DNA from 2 places in the Dickeya ananatis genome. Region 1 is predicted to be linked to the other one. Evidence: predicted binding sites of a transcription regulator. Region 1 holds the regulator's gene; the other holds the start of a gene.
What was found. The regulator LexA, encoded in region 1, represses DNA repair genes until DNA is damaged. The targets are predictions, from matches to a motif close to TNCTGTATGTACATACAGNA.
Positions count from the first base shown of each region.

Region 2: a site for LexA is predicted at 5,502-5,521, ahead of uvrA (excinuclease ABC subunit UvrA). Genes of this name have one in related genera too.

Region 1 covers NZ_CP040816.1:3,586,578-3,594,389, forward strand. The annotation lists gene FGI04_RS15905 (DoxX family protein) at 1-304, shown strand, start outside; gene FGI04_RS15910 (glutathione S-transferase family protein) at 407-1,393, shown strand; gene FGI04_RS15915 (LysR family transcriptional regulator) at 1,474-2,370, opposite strand; gene FGI04_RS15920 (pirin family protein) at 2,480-3,187, shown strand; gene zur (zinc uptake transcriptional repressor Zur) at 3,323-3,832, shown strand; gene lexA (transcriptional repressor LexA) at 4,057-4,668, opposite strand; gene FGI04_RS15935 (diacylglycerol kinase) at 4,778-5,143, opposite strand; gene plsB (glycerol-3-phosphate 1-O-acyltransferase PlsB) at 5,272-7,761, shown strand.
Region 2 covers NZ_CP040816.1:299,220-307,031, reverse strand. The annotation lists gene FGI04_RS01295 (sensor domain-containing diguanylate cyclase) at 59-1,627, shown strand; gene FGI04_RS01290 (secondary thiamine-phosphate synthase enzyme YjbQ) at 1,675-2,094, opposite strand; gene uvrA (excinuclease ABC subunit UvrA) at 2,582-5,413, opposite strand; gene FGI04_RS01280 (single-stranded DNA-binding protein) at 5,649-6,200, shown strand; gene FGI04_RS01275 (flavin reductase family protein) at 6,289-6,864, opposite strand; gene FGI04_RS01270 (Rossmann-fold NAD(P)-binding domain-containing protein) at 6,917-7,546, opposite strand; gene FGI04_RS01265 (hypothetical protein) at 7,545-7,812, shown strand, end outside.

The DNA.
Region 1 (7,812 bases):
TTACGCTGCAACTCAGCAATATATGCAAGCAATGGGTGTTCCGGGGGCGCTGCTGCCACTGACCATCCTGCTGGAACTGGGTGGTGGACTGGCGGTGCTGTTCGGTTTCCTGACACGTACTACCGCGATCATCACCGCGATTTTTACCCTGTTGACCGCATTCATTTTCCACACTGATTTTGCTCAGGGTGCCAACCAGCTGATGTTCATGAAAAACCTGTCTATCGCTGGCGGCTACATCCTGCTGTTTGTTAGCGGTCCGGGTGCATTCAGTATCGACCGCCTGCTGAACAAAAAATGGTAATAGCAGTCTGAATTACCAACGGAGTAACACCACCTGATTATCTCATGGCGGTCAACAGCGTGCTGTTGACCGCCATTGTCATCATACTGGGAGGAACCGATTATGGGATTGTTGGTTGACGGTGTATGGCACGATACCTGGTATGAAACCCAGTCATCTGGCGGGCATTTCAAACGACCGCAAACATTCTTTCGCTACTGGGTCACCGCCGAGGGTGAACCCGGCCCCACCGGCAGCGGCGGATTCAAAGCGGAAGCGGGGCGCTACCATTTGTATGTATCCCTGGCGTGCCCGTGGGCTCATCGCACCTTGCTGATGCGCAAACTCAAAGGGCTGGAACAACACATCGGTGTTTCAGTAGTACACCCACTGATGCTGGATCAAGGCTGGACCTTTGGCACTGACTTCCCACACGCCACCGGCGACACACTTTATCAGCACGAATTCCTGTATCAACTTTATCTGCACGCGAAAGCTGACTACAGCGGGCGTGTTACCGTCCCCGTATTGTGGGATACCCAGCAGCACACCATCGTCAGCAATGAATCAGCAGATATCATTCGTATGCTTAACAGCGCCTTCGACGGTTGCGGGGCATTACCTGGTGATTACTACCCGCTGGCGTTACGCGGGCAGATCGACGAGCTTAATGAGTGGATTTACCATCAGGTCAACAATGGGGTGTATAAAGCGGGTTTCGCCACAACGCAACAGGCTTATGACGAGTCGGTCGGTTTGGTATTTAGCGCCCTGGAGAGACTGGAAACGCACCTCGACAGGCAGCGTTATCTGACTGGTGAGCACCTCACTGAGGCCGATATCCGTTTGTGGACAACCTTGATCCGCTTTGATCCGGTCTACCATACCCATTTCAAGTGCGACAAACGCCGGATAAGCGATTACCCCAGCCTGTATGGTTACCTGCGTGACATCTATCAACTACCGGGGGTCGCTGAGACGGTCAATCTGGAGCATATCCGCCACCATTACTACCGCAGTCATGGCACCATCAACCCTCACGGTATTATTTCCGTCGGGCCAGATATGAATCTGGATGCGCCACATGGTCGGGACAGGCGTTACCCGTAATCTCATATTGTCCGCCGCAAGCAGGCTTTATGGCGTAACACCGTCGCGTGATTAACATCAGCGACGGTGTTGTGTCATACTCAATTTGCGTTGAATATGCGGGGGATTTCCCGTAAAAACCACGCCTTGGCTTCGCCCATGCTATCACGCCGCCATGCCATGATGATTTGGACTTCGATGATGTTTTCCGGACTGACGACTCGCAGCCTGCCTTCGGCAATATCCTGAGCCACCCGTTCATAGGGCATTGTCGCCACCCCCAGTCCGGCCAGCAACGCCCGTCGCTTGTCATCCATCGAACTCACGGTCAAACGCGGCTGCTTATCCAGCAATTGCACTGTTAGTACAGGGCGCTCGCGGGCGGTATCGGCAATCGCAATACCGCGATATTTAACCCGCGTCACTTCCGATAACGGCTCCGGTTCATCGTGAATCGGGTGGTCCGGGCTTGCCACATACACGCTCTTCATGGAGTAAAGCTTGCGGGTGTTGATTTCCGAAGACGAGCGAAAGTGCATGTCCGGTGCGATAACGATATCTGCCCGTCCTTGCTCAAGCCGTTCCCATGCCCCTGCCAGCACCTCCGTCAATAATGACACCTGGGTATTGGCTTTTAGCGACAACTTATCCAGCAAAGGGAAAAAACGCTCGGTCGGCACCAATGCTTCCATCACAATGGTCAGATGGGTTTCCCATCCACGCGCCAGCGCTTCGGCATCCGTCGTCAACTTGTCTGCAGCTTCCAGCAAGATGCGTCCACGCTCCAGCAGCATACGCCCCACATTGGTGAACTTCGTACGATGCCCGGAACGGTCGAACAACACGACATCCAGCTCATCTTCCAGTTTCTGCATGGTATAACTCAGGGCAGAAGGTACACGCCCCAGCTCATCTGCAGCGGCGGCAAAACTTCCCCGGCGATCGATAGCATCCATGACTCTTAAGGCTTCCAGTGTTAGTGCCCGTTCCTTTGCCATTTATTCACTCATTCAGGATTTTTGAACGTGCCGACCAGATTAACTGGCTAACAATCCATCGTCCAGACAATTACTATCGCTTCATCAATAATTCTCAGGGTCGAATACCATGATCATTAGCAGAGCAGCAGAACAATGCGGCAAGGCTGACTATGGCTGGTTGCAGGCGCGCTATACCTTTTCTTTCGGTCATTACTTTGATCCTGATCTGCTGGGCTTTGCCTCGCTGCGGGTGCTCAATCAGGAAGTACTGGCCCCCGGCGCCTCCTTTCAGCCACGCTCCTATCCCCGCGTGGATATCCTGAATATCATCTTGCAGGGTGAAGCAGAATATCGTGACAGCAACGGCAACCATACCCGGGCCAAAGCTGGCGAGGCCTTGTTGCTCGCCACGCAACCCAATATCAGCTATAGCGAGCACAATACTGGCAGTGAGACGCCACTGACCCGGCTACAGCTGTGGCTGGACGCTTGCCCTACCCGGGAAAACCAGTGTCTGCAACGGCTGCAGGTGGAAGAGCAGCAGCCTTATCAGTTGATTGCATCGCCAGATGAATCTGCCAATGCCCTCCATCTGCGTCAGCAGGTCTGGATCCACCATGTGAATCTGGCCGCCGGTGAACAACATCACCTGACACTGAACGGCAACCGGGCTTATCTGCAGTCGATTTACGGTACTCTGCATATTAATGGGAATAGCGCGCCGATACCGAGCGTATTGCGTTGTGGCGACGGTGCGTTTGTTCAGCAGGAAAAGAGTCTTATCGTTCGGGCAGAAACCGCCGCACGTGCATTACTGATAGACCTGGTGGTCTAAGTGCCTTCGGGCTCAGCAGACGAATCCCCCTAATGCGGGAGCCACCCAAGTAACCTCGATGTCGCTATCTCGGCGTTTTTGTCCAGTCATGATAATATGCCGGGATAATTTCACACTCGCTTCAGGGTTACTGCAATGGATTCAACCAATCCGGACAAACTTGTTGCCCAGGCTGAACAGCTTTGTCAGCAACGCAATGTACGTCTGACGCCTCAACGTCAGGAGGTGTTGCGTTTGATGGCCCTGCAGCCTGGTGCGATCAGCGCGTATGATCTGCTGGATCTGCTCCGTGTTTCCGAACCGCAGGCCAAACCCCCAACCGTCTATCGCGCACTGGATTTTTTGCTGGAACAAGGTTTTATCCATAAGGTGGAATCTACCAACAGTTATGTACTGTGCCATCATTTTGAGGAACACAGCCATACGTCGGCGCTGTTTATCTGCGATCGGTGCGGACAAGTGACAGAACGCCAGACGGAAGGGGTGGAAGAAACCCTGCACCAGCTAGCCAAACAGGCAGGTTTTGCCTTGCGTCACAGCGTGGTGGAAGCGCATGGTTTGTGTGGCGAATGCCAACAGGTTGAATCTTGCGAACATCGGGACAGTTGCCATCACGATCACAGCATCCCCGTGAAAAAACGCTGAACAGCGAAAACGATGAGGTGCCAAGTGTGAAGCGCTGCTTCACACTGCTTTATCCTGATTTCTCTTGAATCCATTGCTTCTCCTGAATTCATTTCTGAATTCATCGCCCTTCCCTGACGCAAACCGGAGATCAAACCGGGAAATAAAAGGTGCCCATCCAGACACACTGGACACCAGTATGGGCAATGCGCATCACCCATCAAGGGCGGACTGGAACAGGGGCGTCAGCTCCAGTCGCTGTTGCGGATAACACCCACCGCCAACCCTTCAATGGAGAAGTTTTGCTCACGCAAATCGACAACGATCGGTGAAAACTCTTTATTTTCTGCCAGCAACTGAACAATGTTGCCCTGCTTTTTCAAGCGTTTAACTGTCACTTCATCTTCAATGCGCGCGACAACAACCTGACCGTTACGCACATCCTGCGTTTTATGTACCGCCAGCAGGTCACCATCCAGAATTCCGATGTCTTTCATCGACATCCCACTCACCCGCAGCAGAAAATCAGCGCTGGGTTTAAACATTGCGGGATCAACCTGATAGTGACATTCGATATGCTGCTGAGCCAGCAGCGGTTCACCGGCGGCGACACGGCCAATTAACGGCAGACCTTGGTCTTCTTCTTCCATCAACAGGCGGATTCCACGAGAAGCGCCCGTCACAATTTCAATGACGCCTTTACGTGCGAGCGCCTTGAGGTGTTCTTCGGCTGCATTGGGCGAGCGGAAGCCCAACTGACTGGCAATTTCGGCCCGGGTGGGCGGCATACCGGTTTGTGAAATATGATCGCGAATCAGATCATAAACCTGCTGTTGTCTGGTAGTTAGCGCTTTCATTCCGCCCCCTGTTTGTTTATACAGTTTCGCTGTGAGTATATACAGGGAAAGTGCCTATGGGAACCGCGAGATTGCTATTGCACGGATTTTTCTGTGATTATGCAGAGCGTCACGCAAAACGGCTCCACAGTATCCCGCCCCACACGACTGCCGCCAACAGACAGGCGACGAATACCGCCGCCGAGCCGATGTCTTTGGCCCGGCCTGACAATTCGTGGTAATCCGTACCGACGCGATCCACCACCGCCTCAATCGCACTATTGACCAGCTCAAACAGTACGATCAACACGACTGCGCCGATCAACAGCAGTCGTTCCACCATGGAAACCGGCAACCAGCAGGCAATAATCACCGCGACCAGCGTAAGCAGGAGTTCCTGTCGAAACGCCGCCTCATGCTGCCATGCCTGTTTCAATCCTTGCAGCGAATAACCCGTCGCTTTGATGATGCGGGTCATTCCGGTTGCTTTGTTCATGCGTACTCCGCCTTTAATTTGTGGTTGGCCATGATTTTAACGCGCAGCCCTGGTTTCATCACCACAGATATCCTGTCTGGTTTCTGGTATCCTTGGCCCGAATTGCTAACAAGAGGCTTCTGGTTGTTATGTCAGGTTGGCGTATAATTTACTATAAACTACTGAATTTCCCGCTAAAATTACTGGTTAAAAGTAAGGTCATTCCACAGGATCCCGTTAATGAACAACGGTTGGATCCGGCGCGGCCCATTTTCTATGTCCTGCCTTACAACTCCAAGGCGGATTTGCTGACTCTGCGCACGAAATGTCTGGAGCAAGGCCTGCCCGATCCGCTGCAACCACTGCAGATCGATGGAAAAACCTTACCGAGCTACGTTTTCGTTAATGATGGCCCGCGTCTGTTCCGTTATTACGTGCCTAAACAGCAGTCGATAAAGCTGTTCCACGATTATCTGGATCTGCATCGCAACAATCCGCAACTCGATATACAGATGGTGCCGGTATCCGTCATGTTCGGTCGTTCGCCTGGCCGCGAAGGGCAGAGTCAGGGCACACCACATCTGCGCCTGTTGAACGGTATTGAAAAATTCTTCGCCGTGTTATGGCTGGGACGCGACAGCTTTGTACGTTTCTCCGTCCCCGTATCACTGCGTTACATGGCAACCGAGCACGGCACCGATAAGACTATCGCCCACAAGCTGGCACGCGTAGCACGGATGCACTTTTCTCGTCTGCGGCTGGCGGCAGTCGGCCCGCGTTTGCCGGTCCGCCAGGAGCTGTTCAATAAGTTGCTGTCTTCCCGCGCTATCGCCAAAGCGATTGACGATGAAGCGCGGGTGAAAAAGATTTCGCATGACAAAGCCCAACAAAACGCCATCACGCTGCTGGAAGAGATTGCTGCCGACTTCTCCTATGAAGCCGTGCGGTTATCAGACCGTGTACTGAGCTGGACCTGGAACCGCTTGTACCAGGGCATCAACGTGCATAATGCCGAACGGGTGCGTCAGCTGGCACAAGACGGGCACGAAATCGTCTATGTCCCCTGCCACCGCAGCCACATGGACTATCTGCTGCTCTCCTACGTTTTGTACCATCAGGGCCTGGTGCCGCCGCATATCGCTGCCGGCATCAACCTTAACTTCTGGCCGGCTGGCCCCATTTTCCGTCGTCTCGGCGCGTTCTTCATCCGCCGCACGTTCAAGGGCAACAAACTCTATTCCACGCTGTTTCGCGAGTATCTGGGTGAGTTGTTCACCCGGGGTTATTCGGTGGAATACTTTGTCGAAGGCGGCCGTTCCCGTACTGGTCGTTTGCTGGAGCCCAAGACCGGCACACTAGCCATGACCATTCAGGCGATGCTGCGCGGTGGAACTCGCCCGATCACATTAGTGCCGATTTACATCGGCTATGAGCATGTGATGGAGGTGGGCACCTACGCGAAAGAGCTGCGCGGCGCGACCAAAGAGAAAGAGGGTTTCCTGCAAATGGTGCGCGGGTTACGCAAACTGCGCAACCTCGGTCAAGGATACGTGAACATCGGCGAACCGCTGTCGTTGACCACGTACCTCAACCACCACGTACCACAGTGGCGTGATGCCATCGATCCTATCGATCCGCAACGACCAGCCTGGCTGACGCCAACCGTGCAGGATATCGCCGATAACATCATGGTGCGTATCAACAATGCCGCGGCGGCCAACGCAATGAACCTGTGTTGTACTGCGCTGCTCGCCTCCCGCCAGCGGGCGTTAACCCGTGAGCAGATGGAAGAGCAACTGGAGTGTTACCTGCAACTGCTGCGTAATGTCCCTTACAATCAGGATGCCACCGTGCCGAATCGAACCGCTGCCGAGCTGTTGGATCACGCACTGGGTATGGATAAGTTCGAAGTGGAGAAGGATAACGTCGGCGATATTATCATCCTGCCGCGCGAGCAGGCGGTGTTGATGACGTACTATCGCAATAACATCCAGCATATGCTGGTACTGCCGTCGTTAGTTGCCAGCATCGTGATGCACTGCCGCCGTATTACAACCGCCGAGCTGCTGCGCCAGATAACACTGATTTATCCGCTGCTACAGGCTGAATTGTTCCTGTATTACGAGAAAACCGCACTGGCGGACGTACTGAATGATCTGGTCGCCGAGCTGGCGAATCAGCAACTGATTCAGACCCGAGATGATGTGCTGGAACTGAACCCTGCACGAATCCGTACGTTGCAATTGCTGGCCGCCGGTGTGCGTGAAACGCTGCAGCGTTATGCCATTACGCTGGCGTTGCTGAACGCCAACCCGTCCATCAGCCGTGGTGCGCTGGAGAAAGAAAGCCGCAGTATGGCGCAGCGTCTGTCTGTATTGCATGGTATTAATGCGCCAGAGTTTTTCGACAAGGCGGTCTTCTCAACGCTGGTCAACACATTGCGTAACGAAGGGTACGTCAGCGATACGGGTGAAGCCGTGCTGGAACATGTGCAGGCAATTTACGCCATACTGGGTGAACTGCTCACGCCAGAAGTCAAACTCACCATTGAAAGTGCCAGCCTGGCGCAGGAAAGCAGCGAAAGCGAACCCGCTGTGAGTCTGGCTGAAAAGGAAAAAGAAAAGGAAGACGTCGAGTAACGATGAAGCCCTGCGCAGACGCGCAGGGCTGTTTTACCACTCAATAACCGC
Region 2 (7,812 bases), 1.5 Mb from region 1:
TGGTAACGATAACTAAATGCGAATAAAAAATCTTCTTCGAATAAACCTTTTGCATTTAATGCTATTCATTTCTATTGCCAGTATGTTTATTACACTACTGAACAGCTATTTCACTTTTTATCATGTGCAGAAAAAATTACTTATTGAACAAGCCACTAAAGTCAACTCAAGCTATTCATCCAAATTATCCATCACTGTAGACAATTTCTTCTCTATTTCAGAAGAGCAATTGTCGTATAGCGCCAGGTTGCTCGTCACACATGTCCAGTCAGGCAATCTACAGGCGCTGCAAACCGAATTGCAACGCATTCATCGGTTAAGCCATGCGTTTAACTCCATGGTGGTGGTGACAGAAAATGGGCAAATCATCGCATCGTCACCCACGTCACTGAATTTGACCGGCCTCACCGTCAATTCCCGCCAGCATTTTGCCGCTAATAAAGTGAAACGCTTCTTTATCAGCTCACCCTATACCTCTCTGAGTGGCAATTATATTATTTTTATTTCCCAACCTATTCTGGATGATGCAGGACATTACCTCGGTTATGTCGGTGGTTCGCTTTACCTTAATAACCGGCGCATTCTGAATGAATTCATGAATACACAATTTAGCAATGACAGCTTTAATACTTACGTCATTGATAACGAAGGCACCATTATTTACCACCACGATATTGCGCAAGTCAGTACTAAATTTAATGATCCCACCCTCTTGTCGTCGATTAAAGGCCAGGATAAAGGCAGCTTTATGATGCTAGATGAACAGGGTATTCCCTCACCGGCTGCCTTTATCAGAACGCACAAATCGGGCTGGATTATTATTACCCAGCAATCATTCCACTCCATTGAAGAAGCGCTGAACAATGTCATGCTGAATGTGCTAAAACAAGGCACGCCGCTGGGTGTTGTCAACCTGCTGATGCTCAGCATTCTGGCCTATTACATCGCCAAACCGCTGCGTCAGTTAGCCAAATCAGCCAGTAGCATGGAACAGCTCGGCGTGATTAGTAAAATCCGGGCGGTTAAAGCCTGGTATCAGGAGATAGAACAGCTCAAGCGGGTACTACTGATGGGGACAGTGCTGTTGCACAAGCGTATTGGTCGCCTCAGTTCAGAAGCGCACACCGACCCGCTTTCCGGCATGTTGAACCGGCGAGGTATGCTGGAAAGCATGGAAGAGATCCGGGGTGAATATAAAAAAGTCTCGGTCATCGCCATTGATATCGATCATTTCAAATCGATCAACGACTCTTTTGGGCATGACGTGGGGGACACGGTTATTCGTAAACTGAGCCAGCAAATCCGCAAGAACTTCCGCAAAACCGACCTGGTCTGCCGGATTGGTGGCGAAGAGTTTCTTATTTTGCTGCCCGGCGCTGATATCCATGTCGCGACAGTGATAGCCGAGCGGTTACGCAATAATGTCGCCAACACGGTCTACCTGCCAGGTGCGCACCACCATCAGGTTACCATTTCCATCGGCGTGACCACCTTTAACCCGCAAAAATCCGCGCTGGATATCGCCATTAAAACGGCAGATAACGCGCTGTACAAAGCGAAAAACGGCGGGCGGAATCAGGTGGTGGTGGAATACCTCTCTGACGACATTTCACTGGTGCAACACTAAACGGCTCGGCCTACCGGACCGGGCTACCAACAACACATCTTTACCGGTTATTCCCCCTGCAACGTCACCACCAGCGAGCGGCTGCCGCCGTGGTTACGGTGTTCACACAGGTAAATCCCCTGCCAGGTGCCAACATGCAACCGACCGTTGCGTACCGGTAGCATCAGGCTACTGCCCAACAGGCTGCTCTTCAGGTGCGCAGGCATGTCGTCACTGCCTTCATAGGTATGGCGGTAATAAGGTTCATCTTCTGGCACCAACTGGTTAAAGAAGTTCTCGAAGTCCTGGCGCACGGTGGGGTCGGCATTTTCATTGACTGTCAGCGACGCTGACGTGTGGCAGATAAACACATGCAGCAACCCGACCTTCACCTGACGCAAATCCGTCACCTGCCCCAGCACTTCATCGGTGATCAAATGAAAACCACGCGACCGGGGTTTAAGCCGAATATCGTATTGTTTCCACATTTCATCTCTCCTGTGGTGGTAACCCATCGCCAGAGGATGCCATAAAAAAGCGCGGCACGCCGCGATGAGGCTGTAAACAAACAGGCTATTGTTTTTTATAGGCGAATTTATGCCAGAACGGTAAAAAGTTTCGTGCGTAGTAAAAGTAGTGATTCTTTTGCAACGTCATCGCACGCACGACAAGGAGAGGCTCAAACGCCGCCTCTCATTGACCACTGGCTTGATAGCTAAATATGAACCCTGACGGGCCAGCGCAAGCGCTGTTCGGGCCGCCCGTGACGTGGTTACTCGCCCCATCCATGGGGCTCGCCCTTCGGGCCAGCGTAAACGCTGTTCAAAAACGTTCCCGACGTTTTTGTCCGGCACGGCACGGGCTTTCGCCGCGTATATGCGGCTCACCCGGCGAATCCGCTAGCCTCAGCACAGTTTTGACGCTGGAAAAACCACTTCCGTCAAATTAGGAAGGTTTATCAATAAACTAAACTGATCAACCCCGATCCAGAATCGGTTTCAGGAACCGGGCGGTGTGGGATTGCTCGCACTGGGCTACCGTTTCCGGCGTGCCGGACACCAGAATCTCGCCGCCGCCGCTGCCCCCTTCCGGGCCCAGATCGACTATCCAGTCAGCGGTTTTGATCACATCCAGATTGTGCTCGATCACCACAATGGTGTTGCCCTGATCGCGCAACTGGTGCAAAACCGCCAGCAACTGCTGAATATCGGCAAAATGCAGGCCAGTCGTCGGCTCGTCCAGAATATACAGCGTCTGCCCAGTGCCACGCTTCGACAGCTCACGCGCCAGCTTCACGCGCTGCGCCTCCCCGCCGGACAACGTGGTGGCCGACTGCCCCAAACGGATGTAAGACAAACCGACATCGATCAGGGTTTGCAGCTTACGCGCCAGCGCCGGAATGGCATCAAAGAACTCGCGGGCGTCTTCGATGGTCATTTCCAGCACTTCATGGATGCTCTTGCCCTTGTATTTAATCTCCAGCGTTTCGCGGTTATAGCGTTTGCCTTTGCACTGGTCACAGGGCACATAAATATCCGGCAGGAAGTGCATTTCCACCTTGATAACACCGTCGCCCTGACAGGCTTCGCAACGCCCGCCGCGCACGTTAAAACTAAACCGACCGGGGTTATAGCCGCGGCTGCGCGCTTCCGGTACACCGGCGAATAACTCGCGGATAGGCGTAAACACGCCGGTGTAGGTGGCCGGGTTCGAGCGAGGGGTACGACCGATCGGGCTTTGATCGATGTCGATCACCTTATCGAACTGCTCCAGCCCCTGGATCTCGCGGTACGGTGCCGGTTCGTTCAGTTCACCGCCGTTAAGCTGGCGCTGGGCAATCGGGAACAGCGTATCGTTGATCAGCGTCGATTTACCGGAACCGGACACCCCGGTAATACAGGTGAACAGCCCGACTGGCAGCGTCAGGGTCACGTCTTTGAGGTTGTTGCCGCGCGCACCAATCAGCTTCAGTACTTTAGACGGATCCGCCTGCACACGCTGCGCCGGGATCTCGATTTTGCGCACGCCGCTCAGGAACTGCCCGGTCAGCGATTCCGGCACCGCCATAATCTGCGTGGCCGTGCCTTCGGCAATCACCTGACCGCCGTGTACGCCAGCACCGGGACCGATATCGATAATATGGTCAGCGGCACGGATGGCGTCTTCATCGTGCTCCACCACAATCACCGTGTTACCAAGGTTACGCAGGTGGATCAATGTTTCCAGCAGGCGCTCGTTATCACGCTGATGCAGGCCGATAGACGGTTCGTCCAGCACATACATCACCCCAACCAGACCGGCACCGATTTGGCTCGCCAAACGAATACGCTGCGCTTCGCCGCCCGACAAGGTTTCCGCCGAGCGCGACAGCGACAGGTAATTCAGACCCACGTTAACCAGAAAACGCAGCCGATCGCCGATTTCTTTCAGCACTTTTTCGGCGATTTTCGCCCGTTGGCCGCTCAGCTTGATGTTATGGAAAAACGCCATCGCATGGCCGATGCTCATGTCAGCAATCTGTGGCAGCGTGGTCTGCTCCACGTAAACGTGGCGCGCTTCTTCACGCAAGCGGGTGCCATTACAGCTGGCGCACGGCCGGTTGCTGATGAATTTCGCCAGTTCTTCGCGTACAGCGGTCGATTCCGTCTCTTTGTAGCGGCGCTCCATATTGTTGAGCACCCCTTCGAACGGATGACGGCGCACCGAGGTATCGCCACGATCGTTGATATATTTGAACTCGATATTCTCTTTGCCGGAACCGTACAGAATTACCTTGTGAATCGCCGGGCTGAGGCTATCGAACGGCGCTTCCACATCGAACTCATAGTGCTCCGCCAGTGAGCGCAGCATCTGGAAATAGTAGAAATTACGGCGATCCCAGCCGCGGATCGCGCCGCCTGCCAGCGATAATTCGCCGTTTTGCACCACACGCGCCGGGTCAAAAAACTGCTGTACGCCCAGCCCGTCACACGTTGGGCAGGCACCCGCCGGGTTATTGAATGAAAACAGTCGCGGCTCCAGCTCATGCATGCTGTAACCACACACCGGGCAGGCAAAGTTAGCGGAAAAGAGCAGCTCTGGCGCGTTCGGATCATCCATATCCGCCACCACAGCGGTGCCGCCGGACAACTCCAGCGCGGTTTCGAACGACTCCGCCAAACGCTGCGCCAAATCGCTGCGTACTTTAAAGCGGTCTACCACCACTTCAATGGTGTGCTTTTTCTGGAGTTCCAGTTTCGGCGGGTCTGACAGGTCGCACACTTCACCGTCGATACGCGCGCGGATGTAGCCCTGCGTCGCCAGGTTCTCCAGCGTCTTGGTGTGCTCGCCTTTACGTTCTTTCACGATAGGTGCCAGCAGCATCAATCGCTTGCCTTCCGGCTGTGACAAGACGTTGTCCACCATCTGGCTGACGGTCTGGGCATCCAGCGGAATATCGTGTTCCGGGCAGCGTGGCTCACCGACTCGGGCAAACAACAAACGCAGGTAATCGTGGATTTCAGTGATGGTGCCGACGGTAGAACGCGGGTTATGTGACGTAGATTTCTGTTCGATGGAAATGGCGGGCGACAGCCCTTCGATGTGGTCCACATCCGGCTTTTCCATCAATGACAGGAACTGGCGCGCGTAAGCCGATAGCGACTCCACATAACGACGTTGCCCTTCGGCATACAGCGTATCGAACGCCAGCGAGGATTTGCCCGAACCGGATAACCCCGTCACGACGATAAGCTTATCACGCGGAATAATCAGGTTGATGTTCTTCAGGTTATGGGTACGGGCACCACGAATCTCAATCTTATCCATGCACACTTTTCCCGCAGTAGACGCTGTTCTTTTTATCCTTTACCTAAGAAAGGAAACCAGTAGAAACGGCCGATTATGGCACAAACAAAACTGAATGGATATCCAGTATCTGATGGCAATTTCTGCAACGGTGGAAAAAAGAATGCGGTTCGCCTCGCGGGTATTATCTGACTCAATGGCGTGATATAGTTTTTCGTTTAAAATTTATAGATGTGATTGTTCAGGAGACACCAACATGGCCAGCAGAGGCGTTAACAAAGTGATTCTTATCGGGAATCTGGGTCAGGACCCGGAAGTCCGTTACATGCCGAATGGCGGCGCAGTCGCTAACCTGACTCTGGCCACGTCGGACAGCTGGCGCGACAAGCAGACCGGCGAGCAGAAAGAGCGTACAGAGTGGCACCGCGTCGCACTCTACGGCAAGCTGGCGGAAATCGCCGGTGAGTACCTGCGCAAAGGCTCTCAGGTGTATATCGAAGGTCAGTTGCGTACCCGCAAATGGCAGGATCAGAGCGGCCAGGATCGCTACACCACTGAAGTGGTGGTCGATATCTCCGGCAGCATGCAAATGCTGGGCGGCCGCACCGGCGGCGGCGCACCTGCTGCTGGTGGCAACATGGGCGGCAATATGGGTGGAGGTAACGCGCCACAAGGTGGTTGGGGTCAACCGCAACAGCCGCAGCAAGCCAACCAGTTCAGCGGTGGCGGTCAATCCCGTCCGCAGCAAAGCGCGCCGATGCCGGGCAACGAACCGCCGATGGATTTTGACGACGACATTCCGTTCTGATAAGCGTCATCAATGCCGGGGCCAACACAGGTTCCGGTATTATCCCCTTACAACGCGCCCTGCCTTTGCAGGGCGTTCGTTTATATCGCTATTCCCCTGCATTCAGCGCATCGCCGATGGCGTAATAATGCCCACCCGCCACGTGATGCAGGCTACGCCATGTCGGGTCGGCCTTCTCAAAATGCCAGTGACCGTCACTGAAGACTCGTGAATCCGCCCAGGCAGCGATGACCTCACCGATAAAAAGGTCGTAGGTTTGCTGATTGTGAGCTTCAGGGATCAGCTTGCACAGCAGCCACGCTGCACAACCGGCCACCAACGGCACATCTGATTCGCTGGTGCGAAACAGTTCCACCTGGCAGTGCGCCAGTTTATCCGGGTTATCCCGCAGGCTGATATTCCCGACCCGGTTGGTTAATTGCAGTTGTGCCACTGTCGGCACCTGAATAGCGAAATAGCCGCTGTTTTCCAGCAGCTCGCGTGTTTTGGTCGCTTTATCCAGCACGACAGTCAGCTTAGGTGGTGCAAAATCCAGCCCACAGCACCAGGCCGCCGCCATCACATCCTCAACCCCGTTATGGCAGGCCGACACCAACACCGTCGGCCCGTGGTTAACCAGCCGATAGGCTTTTGCCAGCTCAACCGGTGAAATTGCGCTATTCATGTTTAACTCCTGCGTTATACATAGTGTTCTGGCATACATAGTGTCCTGACACTTACACCAAATGTTCAGAGCTCACGGTTCGCACACCCGCAACGGGGTTCAACGCCGCGTCCAGTAACGCATCGGCAATCCGCTGTGCAGGGTTTATGTGCAAAGCCCGTGGCAGCACCGGATGCAATACACGCAATACCTGTTGTGCCGCCCATTCACCGGGCCGCCGTGCGTGTCGCTCACCGCCAATCAGCCCTGGGCGCACCAGCGTCAGTGAGGCAAAACCCACCCCAGCCAGATCACGCTCCACGTCACCTTTCACCCGGTTGTAGAAAAACCGCGACGTAACGCTCGCCCCTCTGGCTGAATTCAGCACGTAGGTCGGCGTGCCGTGGTGCTTAGCCAGACGTGCAACCGCCAGTGGGTAGTCATGATCAACCCGGTAGAACGCCGCCTGGCTCCCTGCCGTTTTAATGGTGGTGCCCAGCGTGCAGATAACGGCATCGGCCTGCCACCAGTCAGCATCTTGCGGCAAGTGTTCAAAACTCACCTGCGGTGCCAGCAGTTTGTCGTGAGCAGGTAATTCACGCCGTACCGGTGCCGTCACCTGCGTAATACGCGACTCTGCCAGTGCTTTTAATAGCACCTGATGGCCGACTAACCCGGTTGCGCCTACAAGTAGTAGTTTCATGCGTATCTCCCTGTTTGGCTGTGTCTATTTTCCGTTATGGCACAGCAGCGAAGGACTTCATTGTACTCGCATCACTTTACCTGAGTATTCCGTGGTACTGACCAAGTTTACTACCGATTTTTACGTACTCTTTATGGGGAAGACGTTATGGGGAAAAAGCCTTTCTGGCGATACCACAGAGGAGAAGACCATGCCTGTAGAAATTCAAGAGAACGAGGTAAAAACGGCAACTGCCGCAGAGGGAATACACTACCCTGCTTTGTCCA